3 regions of the Streptomyces sp. BB1-1-1 genome follow, and region 3 is predicted to be linked to each of the others. Evidence: riboswitches for the same ligand, from Rfam matches in the RefSeq annotation. Region 3 holds a riboswitch; each other region holds the start of a gene.
What was found. A riboswitch is a leader RNA that binds a small molecule or an ion and turns the genes downstream of it on or off. The one in region 3 is predicted to bind cyclic di-AMP.
Positions count from the first base shown of each region.

Region 1: another riboswitch for cyclic di-AMP. It lies ahead of RI578_RS33415 (C40 family peptidase); the one in region 3 lies ahead of RI578_RS21430 (M23 family metallopeptidase).
Region 2: another riboswitch for cyclic di-AMP. It lies ahead of RI578_RS24000 (transglycosylase family protein); the one in region 3 lies ahead of RI578_RS21430 (M23 family metallopeptidase).

Region 1 is NZ_CP134203.1:7,280,662-7,283,897, reverse strand. Features, by position in the region: gene RI578_RS33430 (VOC family protein) at 1-271, shown strand, start outside; gene RI578_RS33425 (ATP-dependent Clp protease proteolytic subunit) at 424-1,059, shown strand; gene RI578_RS33420 (hypothetical protein) at 1,067-1,375, shown strand; cyclic di-AMP (ydaO/yuaA leader) riboswitch at 1,746-1,890, shown strand; gene RI578_RS33415 (C40 family peptidase) at 1,894-2,367, shown strand; gene RI578_RS33410 (ATP-binding protein) at 2,458-2,949, opposite strand; gene RI578_RS33405 (helix-turn-helix transcriptional regulator) at 3,164-3,236, shown strand, end outside.
Region 2 is NZ_CP134203.1:5,201,871-5,205,106, forward strand. Features, by position in the region: gene RI578_RS23990 (cytochrome P450) at 1-434, shown strand, start outside; gene RI578_RS23995 (transglycosylase family protein) at 578-1,594, shown strand; cyclic di-AMP (ydaO/yuaA leader) riboswitch at 1,777-1,943, shown strand; gene RI578_RS24000 (transglycosylase family protein) at 1,947-2,669, shown strand; gene eno (phosphopyruvate hydratase) at 2,926-3,236, shown strand, end outside.
Region 3 is NZ_CP134203.1:4,650,892-4,654,127, forward strand. Features, by position in the region: gene RI578_RS21425 (PP2C family protein-serine/threonine phosphatase) at 1-1,039, shown strand, start outside; cyclic di-AMP (ydaO/yuaA leader) riboswitch at 1,294-1,452, shown strand; gene RI578_RS21430 (M23 family metallopeptidase) at 1,464-2,498, shown strand; gene RI578_RS21435 (aldo/keto reductase) at 2,637-3,236, shown strand, end outside.

The DNA.
Region 1 (3,236 bases), 2.6 Mb from region 3:
CCCCACGGGGCGCGGGTTCTCCATCGGCACGGGCGGTGTGCCGGGCGGCCTGCACGGCGGTGACGCGGGCGCCTCCCCGTACGTCTTCTTCCGGGTCGACGACCTGGACGCCGCCGTGGCCAGGGTGCGGAAACTGGGCGGCTCGGTCCAGGACCTCGGCGAGGAGGGCGAGGAGGACGCGGAGTCGGTGGCCCGGTTCGGCCGGTTCGCGCTGTGCCGGGACGACCAGGGCTCCTCCTTCGGCCTGCACGAGCCGCCGAACGGGGGATGAACGCGGGCGCCCCACGCCCCCCTACGGCTCGCTTCCGCTGCCGGCGAACGCGCGATCCTCGCGACTCCTCACCCTCCGCAACGTACGTCCTGTACATTTTTTACAGGAGGCAGTGCAGCCGAACACGGTTCTGCCACGAGGAGGGGTTCGCCATGACCCGACCGTCCGCCCGTCACGTCCTGCCCGAGTTCACCGAGCGCACGAGTGCCGGGAGCCGGACGACGGACCCGTACTCGAAGCTGCTGGAGGAGCGGATCGTCTTCCTCGGGACACCGGTCGACGAGACCTCCGCGAACGACGTGATGGCGCAGTTCATGTATCTCGAACACCAGGCCCCGGACCGGGACATCGCGCTCTACATCAACTCGCCCGGCGGCTCCTTCACCGCGATGACGGCGATCTACGACACCATGCGCTACGTCGCCTGCGACGTGGAGACGACCTGCCTCGGGCAGGCGGGCGCGTTGGCCGCGGTACTGCTGGCGGCGGGCACGCCCGGCAAACGCGCTGCCCTGCCGGGCGCACGGGTGGTCATCCATCAGCCCGCGCTCACCGAGCCGGTGGAGGGGCCGACGAGCGACCTGGCCATCCAGGCCGGCGAGTTGATCCGCGTCCGCGCCCGCCTGGAGGAGATCCTCGTACGGCACACGGGCCGCAGTCCCGAGCAGGTGAGCGCGGACATCGAACGGCACACCGTCCTGGACGCGCAACAGGCCCTGGAGTACGGCCTGGTGGACCGGGTGGTGCCCAGCCGCAGGGTCACATCTCCGGCACCCGGCGCGAGGTGATCCGGCGATGCTGCCACCGGAACTGCCACCACTGCCCGCCCTGACCCGCGCCGAGGCCGAGCTGATCGACCGGTACCTGGACGTCGTCGACCTGCTCGGGCGCATCAACCCCGCGCGGGAGGGCGACACCTATCGCGGGCTGCGGGCCGCCCAGGCGCTGGTCGGCAAGGCTGCCGCCCTGCGCGACGCGCTGGCGCTGATGCACCGGCGGCGCGAGACCGAGCTGCACGCCACCACCCTGGCCCGGGCGCTGCGCGTGCTAGACGGTGAACGGCGGACGGCGCGAGTCGGCCTTCCGCCCCGTTCCGGCCGTTGAGGCAACCGGAGTCGAAACGGACCAAACGGCGTACCGCCTTTCGGCGTAGGGAAACCTCCGATTTCCGACCGGCCGAGCTTGCGCGACCCGCGTGTCCGGACAGCGCAATGAGCCACTGCGTCGCTGGTCCCGGGGTCGTCACCACACGCACCGGCTGGTCGAACACAGAGGTGTCCACCCGAACGGGTGAGTGGTGAGTAACAACACAAAGGGCACGTTCCGTTGGGATTTTCCCATGGGGCGAGACAAGATCCGTGACTGACGACAAGCCCCCGCCGCAGCGGCGGGGCGGTCCGGGCGGACGCCGAGTCCTGCCGCCGCCCGGACGACCGGTCGACAGGAGTGGATCGGCAGGAGTGGAGGACCCGAGCACGACGGGTCGCCGGAACGGTCGTCTCCGCTGGAGCCGCGCCGGGCCGAGCAGCCCTTGGGGTGAAGCCGCACTCGTGCGGCCGGGCAACTTCGCCAGCCCGAATCCGACAGGTCATCCTTCACAGGCGGCTGACGAAGGGTTGCGCATGTCCGCGCTCAATCGTGTCCCGTCGCTGATGGCCCGTGCCGGTACGGCCTCGGCCCTCACCCTCGCCGCCGTGGGCGGTTCCGTAGTGGTCCCCGGCGTCGCCTCCGAGGCGGTCGCGGCGAGCCATGCGACGAAGGCCCTCAAGATCGCTGCCTCCAAGAAGGGCGCGCCATACAAATGGGGCGCCGTCGGACCAAGCAGGTTCGACTGCTCGGGGCTGACGCTGTACTCGTTCAAGAAGGCCGGCAAGAAGCTGCCACGCACCGCCGCCCAGCAGTACAACAAGACCCGTCACATCTCCGCCAAGAACCGCAAGACCGGGGACCTGGTGTTCTTCCACTCGGGTCGCAGCATCTACCACGTCGGCATCTACGCCGGGAAGGGCAAGATCTGGCACGCCCCGAAGACCGGGGACGTGGTGCGTCTGCAGAAGATCTGGACCGGCAGCGTCTGGTACGGCCGGGTCAAGTAGCCCGCCCGAGGGGGTGACGGCGTCCTGACCCGCCGTCACCCCCTCGGGTGCGTGGTATGCGCCTGCGGCGCGCCGGGGACCGTCGGCGACTCACCGCTGCGGCTCCTGGCTTCCCACGGCCCGCCCGACGGCCGAGGCCGGTTCGGCGGGCACCGGACCGGCCGGCGGTGCCCAGGGCAGTTCGATGGAGACGGTCTTGCCGCCCTCGCGCGTGGGCCGCACTCTCAGCTTGCCGCCGCACTCCGCCGTCAGCCAGCGGATGATCACCATGCCCCGGCCGTTGTCCTGCTGGACGGCGGCGGGCAGGCGCTTGGGAAACCGCGGATGGCTGTCGGTGACACCGATGCGCAGCCGCTCGTCACGGTCGAGCACGAGGTCCACGGTGAAGGTGGGTGACTGTCCGAACGTGTGCTGGACCGCGTTGGTCGTCAGCTCCGAGACGATGAGCCGAACGGTGTCGGACACGTCGGTGTCCGGCGGCAGGCCCCACTCCGCCAGTGTGCCGACCACATAGGTGCGCGCGGCGGCCACCGAGGCGGGATCGCTCGGCAGAGTGACGGATGCTTCCAGATGGTCTGCCATGGCGACGTCGTCCCTTTCCCACGGGACCGCAGCCGGACACGGAGCGGATGGTTCGAGTACGGTCCCGGACTGGTGCTTCGCCGCCAGACTGCCATCACCAGGCCGGTGCGGGGCGGCGATCCACCAAGATATGCATATATCTGTCGCTCAAAGCGGTGAACTCTGCGACGGCAGAGCGTATTTGGGCGGCCCATAAGGAGTAAGGGAGTGGCCCATGCAGCACGGTCCCGTGGTGCGCCGCCGGAAGCTGGGCGCGGAACTGCGCGCCCTGCGCACGTCGGCGGGTA
Region 2 (3,236 bases), 550 kb from region 3:
CCGGCGTCGAGGAACTCCTGCGCTACGACGGCCCGGTGGAGATGGCCACCTGGCGCTTCGCCACCCGGCCGCTCGCCATCGGCGGGCAGGACATCGCGGCCGGCGACCCCGTCCTCGTCGTCCTCGCCGCCGCCGACCGGGACCCGGAGCGGTTCGCGGACCCGGACACCCTGGATCTCTCCCGCCGCGACAGCCAGCACCTCGGGTACGGCCACGGCATCCACTACTGCCTCGGCGCCCCGCTCGCCCGCCTGGAGGGGCAGACCGCCCTCGCCACACTGCTCACCCGCTTCCCGGACCTGCGCCTGGCCGCGGACCCGGCCGAACTGCGCTGGCGCGGCGGGCTCATCATGCGAGGTCTGCGCACCTTGCCCGTGTCGTTCACACCCGTCCCGTCGTCGGCGGGCAACGGTTCGTCGCCGACGCAAAAGTGACACGCGCTCAACTCTGTGATCTTCACGTGATCTGCGCGGCATGAACTTGTGACAAGCGATCATCTGCCTATACGTTCACGAATCAGCGTGGCGCCGAGCATCACCCGCCGCGCGGTCCCCGCTGTCTCGTGAAAGGTCGTCGCATGCTCTCCGGGAACGGTCGTCACCGCCGCCCCCGCCAGGCTCCCGCCCTGGTCGTCGCAGCCGGAGTGACCGGCTCCGCCATCGCGATCCCGCTTCTCGGCGCCACCGGCGCCCACGCGGCCGACGGGGCGAACTGGGACCGCGTCGCCGAGTGCGAGACAGGCGGCGCCTGGAGCCAGAACAGCGGCAACGGGTACTACGGCGGCCTGCAGCTCTCCCAGGACGTCTGGGAGCGGTACGGCGGCACCGAGTACGCGCCGAGCGCCGACCAGGCCAGTCGCTCCCAGCAGATAAGAGTCGCCGAGAAGCTGCACGCGGACCAGGGGATCGCCGCCTGGCCGACCTGCGCCCTGCTCGCGGGCATGGGCAACGGCCCGGCGCCCACGGACAGCGGAACCGGTTCGACGGGTGACGGCACGTCGGAGGAGCCGACGGCGCCGGAGACGTCGGACACTCCCGAGCCGTCCGGCACGACCGAGTCGCCGGAGCCCACCTCCGAGACGTCCTCTTCGTCCCCTTCGCCGTCTTCGCCCTCCACCCCTGACGCCACGTCGGACAGTGGGGACGATTCGACCAAGTCCGACACTTCCCCTGAAGCCGAGCCCACGGGCAGCGCCGGCTCCCAGGGTGCCGACGCTTCGCCCACGGCCTCTCCGGAGACCGGCGAAAGGGACAAGGCGGGGCAGACTGGCGGGGATTCGGCGCTCACCGACACCGGGGACTCCGGCGCGGGCAAGCATCGCGGCGACAGCGCCGACGAGGGCGCGGCGGACGGTCGTGCGGGCGAGTCGTCGGGGCGGCACGCCTCGCGCGGTGAGGACGAGGTGCGAGAGGTCGCGGACGGCTCGTACACCGTCCGTTCCGGCGACAGCCTCTGGGGCATCGCCGACTCCCTTGGGCTCGACGGCGGGTGGCGCTCGCTCTACGTCGGCAACAAGCAGGTCGTCGGCACCGACCCGGACCACATCCTGCCCGGTCAGACGCTCACGGTCACGGGCGAATCGGGCGAAAAGTAGGGGCAGTTCGCGTCATGGTTCGAGACTGTATGTCCGTTTTGGATCACGTGAGAGATAGGTCTCAGAAGCCGTGATCGTCTTTGAAAATCCGCGGAGCGCGTGTCTACGGTCATGACCGCTCGCCATCGCGGGCCCCGGCTGCCGCAACGCCGAATCCTGCCAGCGGCCGTCCGGGAACAGTCGTCGCGCAAGCGCCGAAGGCAGGAGCGGGGGACCCAAGGTAAGTGCCGCACCGGGCAGTTGAGCCGGAGCGGCTAGGGGTGGAGCCGAGTTCCGCGAGGAACCCGGCCGGGCAACTCAACCGGCCCGAACCCGACAGCTCACCTCGCAGGCGTCGGTGAGGGGATCAACCATGCTGTTTTCCGGCAAGGGCAAGCACCGCCGTCCGTCCAAGGCCACCCGTGTCATCGCCGTCGCCGGCGTCACCGGTGCCGCCGTCGCCGCCCCGCTGATGGCGGCCGGCAACGCCTCCGCCGCCACCGCGTCCGAGTGGGACACCGTCGCCCAGTGCGAGTCCGGCGGCAACTGGTCCATCAACACCGGCAACGGTTACTACGGCGGTCTGCAGTTCTCCGCCTCCACCTGGGCCGGCTACGGCGGCACGCAGTACGCCGCCACCGCCGACCAGGCCAGCAAGGCGCAGCAGATCGAGATCGCCGAGAAGGTGCTCGCGGGCCAGGGCAAGGGTGCCTGGCCGGTCTGCGGCACCGGCCTGTCGAGCGCCGCGTACACCGGTGGCGGCGCCGAGAGCCAGGACAGCGGCTCCTCGCAGAGCGAGAGCGGCGGCTCCACCGCCGACCGTTCCGCCGAGCAGAAGGCCTCCCGCTCCGACGAGCGCCCGGCCGCCGAGCCGAAGGCCGAGAAGCCGGCCGAGAAGAAGACCGTCACCACCCCGACCGGCAAGAAGGTCGAGAAGGGCGACGGCGAGTACAAGGTCGTCAAGGGCGACACCCTCAGCTCGATCGCCGAGGAGCACGACGTCAAGGGCGGCTGGGCCAAGGTGTTCAAGCTGAACGACGACATCGTCGACGACGCCGACCTGATCTACCCGGGCCAGCAGCTGCACCTGAAGTAAGCAGCGGCCCCCTGCTCCCGTCCCGGTGCGTGTTCCCCCGTACGCACCGGGACGGGTTTTTCACGCCCCGATCCCGCCCCGGTTTCCGGGAACGTCTTTGTTCCGTTCGGAAACAATTTACTCTCGGTTCTGTCCAGCGGGTGGGCGATCGGCTGGCCGATCGCCCGGAGCCGGTTAGGCTCGGTCCCGCAGAGCCGCTGCGGTCCTGTGGACCCGCGCGTCACACCGAAGCGTCACATTGAAGAAGGAGATGCTCGTGCCGTCCATCGACGTCGTCGTAGCCCGGGAAATCCTGGACTCCCGAGGCAACCCCACGGTCGAGGTCGAGGTCGGCCTCGACGACGGCAGCACGGGTCGTGCCGCCGTCCCGTCCGGCGCCTCCACCGGTGCCTTCGAGGCCATCGAACTCCGTGACGGCGATGCGGGCCGTTACCTGGGCAAGGGCGTCGAGAAGGCCGTCCTCGCCGTCATCGAGCAGATCGGCCCGGAGCTGGTCGGCTACGACGCCACCGAGCAGCGCCTGATCGACCAGGCCATGTTCGACCTGGACGCCACCGACAACAAGGG
Region 3 (3,236 bases):
CCTGCTCCCCATCCTGCTGATCGTCGCCGCCGTCCTGTACGACATCTTCACCCCGAGGTACTTCACCGCGGGCCCCCTCTACACGGCCGCGCCCCTGGTCGCCGCGCCGATCTACTCACGGCGCGGCACGGCGCTCACCGGTGTCGCCGTCGTCGCCGCCGTCATCGGGCTGCAACTGAGCAAGGGCGTCATCCACTACGTCGACTCCCTCACCGAGCTGATCACCATCGCGACGGTCGCCGTGCTCGCCGTACTCGTCAACGGCTTCGTCCGCCGCACCGGCGAGCGCCTCGTCTCCGTCCGCGAGATCGCCGAGGCCGCCCAGCGCGCCGTGCTGCCCGAGCCGGCCGAGCGGATCGGCGGGTTCGAGATCGCCGCCTGCTACGAGGCCGCGCAGGCCGACGCCTTCATCGGCGGTGATCTGTACGCGGTGCAGGACAGTGCGCGCGGCATCCGGCTCATCGTCGGGGACGTGCGCGGCAAGGGCATGGGCGCGGTGGCCGCCGTCGCCGTGGTGATCGGCGCGTTCCGGGAGGCCGCCGAGCAGGAGGCGACGCTGGAGGCGGTGGCGCAGCGGCTGGAGCGGGCGCTGGCGCGCGAGGGCACCCGGCGCGACGGACTGGACGCCTTCGAAGGGTTCACCACCGCCGTACTCGCCGAACTCCCGCACGGCGACGGGATCGTCCGCATCGTCAACCGCGGCCATCCGCCGCCCCTGCTGCTGTACGCCGACGGCACCCTGCGCCCGCTGCCCGCCCGGGAGTCGGCGCTGCCGCTCGGCATGGGCGAGCTGGGCGTGTGGCCCGACCGCGCGGAGGAGGCCGACTTCCCCGGTGGGGCCACGCTGCTGCTGTACACCGACGGACTGTCCGAAGCGCGGGACGCCCGGGGCGAGTTCTACGAACCGCACGTGCGGCTGGCCGGCCGCGTGTTCCGGCATCCGACGGAGCTGCTCGACACCCTCGCCGAGGACGTACGCCGGCACTCCGGGGGCGGCATGGCCGACGACATGGCACTGCTCGCCGTACGACGGCCCTGATCGGCCCTTGATCAACATCACCGGACGTGACCGACCGACCCCCCTCCGCATAACAACTGACGTACTGTCAGAAACTCGAAGCGGGAAAGGGAATACTCAGGACCGGTCAACTCGCCCGGTTTTCACCGATCGTGAGGCGTACGTCCGGGACGGATGCGTTAATGATCAAGAGGAACGGCTTGGAATCCGAGCCCCGCGTCTATTAACGTTCGATAACGCAGCGCGGTCGTCCCAGCCGTCACAGAAGGCGGCTCCGTGCGCACGCGCCGAATCCCGCAAGGGAACCGGGGAACCACCACATTGGGGTGAATCGGGCGTATGACGCCGTGCCTAGTCACGGCGGATATACGCGCGTAGGAGACCTTCCTGCTCCGAACCCGTCAGCTAACCCGGTAGGCGAAAGGAAGGAAAGGAGTACGCCCACGTGGCGTCCAACCGGCCTGCCCCCGAGGCCCCGTTCGTGCCCAGCGGGCACGACACCGAAACCTTCGGCTACGACGGCTACCGCACCGAAGAGGGCCCCTGGGAGGAGTGGAATCCCACCGCGGACTCCATCCGCCCCGTACGCGGCCGGCACCGCGTCGCCAAGCAGCGCGGCGGGCTCGCCCGCAGCTCCACCGTCCTCGGCGTCGGTGTCATAGCCGCGGTCGGCGCGGGCGGCATGGCCAGCGCGCAGACCGGCAAGCCGCCGGTGTCGATCTCCATGCCGGACCTGCCGAACGTCGGCTCGCTCATCTCCGACGAGGAGAAGCCGGAGCCGCAGGGTTCCGCCACCCCGCTCAGCGGCATCGGCACGGTCGCCGCCGAGACCTCCTCGGAGAGCGACCCCGGCGCCGGTGAGACGCTGCGGGCCCGGATCATGGCGCAGGCCGAGCAGCAGCAGGCCCAGGTCGAGACCAAGGCCGCCGCCGAAGCCGCGGCCGCCGCCGAGAAGAAGGCCGCGGAAGCCGCCGCCAAGGCGGAGAAGGAGGCCGAGGCCAAGGCCGCCGCCGCCAAGAAGAAGGCGGAGGAGGAGGCCGCGAAGAAGGCCGAGGCCGAGCGGCTCGCGAAGCTGGCCAAGCAGTACACGCTGCCGACCTCCTCGTACACCATCTCCTCCAGCTTCGGCCAGGCCGGCGCCTACTGGTCCTCCGGCTACCACACCGGCCTCGACTTCGCCGCCCCCACGGGCACGCTGCTCAAGGCGGTGCACAGCGGCACGATCACGTCGGCCGGCTGGGACGGGTCGTACGGCTACAAGACCGTGCTCACCCTCGACGACGGCACCGAGATCTGGTACGCCCACCAGTCCTCCATCAGCGTCAGCGTCGGCCAGGAGGTCACCACCGGTGACGTCATCGGCCGCGTCGGCGCCACCGGCAACGTCACCGGCGCGCACCTCCACATGGAGGTCCACACCAGCGGAGGCGGCGGCATCGACCCGATGGCGTGGCTGCAGAGCAAGGGCCTGACTCCCTGATCCGCGCCTCGCGCGGCGCCGTTTCCTCCGATCGCCGGCGGTCCTGACGACGACCCCCCGACGTCAGGGCTGCCGGTTTGCGGGATCTTTGCCCCGCTTCCGGAATCGCCAGGTCCGGTGCGTTCGTTGACGCAGGACATGACTTCTCTGCGCAAGCTCGGCTCCTCCGACCTGGAGGTCTTCCCCCTCGCCCTCGGCGGCAACGTCTTCGGCTGGACCGCCGACCAGGACACCTCCTTCGCCGTCCTCGACGCCTACACGGCGGCCGGCGGCAACTTCCTCGACACCGCCGACTCCTACTCCGCCTGGGTCGACGGCAACAGCGGCGGCGAGTCCGAGACCGTCATCGGCAAGTGGCTCGCCTCCCGCGGCAACCGCGGTGACGTCGTCCTCGCCACCAAGGTCAGCCAGCACCCCGAGTACCCGGGCTTGAGCGCCGCGAACATCAAGGCCGCCGCCGACGCCTCGCTGCGCCGCCTGGGCACCGACCACATCGACCTCTACTACACCCACTTCGACAAGCCCGAGGTGCCGGTGGAGGAGATCATCGGCGCGCTCGACGAGCTGGTGAAGGCGGGCAAGGTCCGGCACATCGCCGCCTCCAACATCTCCGCCGAGCGGCTCGCGGAGTCCCTGGCCTTCTCCGACCGTGAGGGCCTCGCCCGGTACGTGGCCCTCCAGCCCCACTACAACCTGGTCTCGCGCGACACGTACGAGGGCGAGCCGCGCGACCTCGCC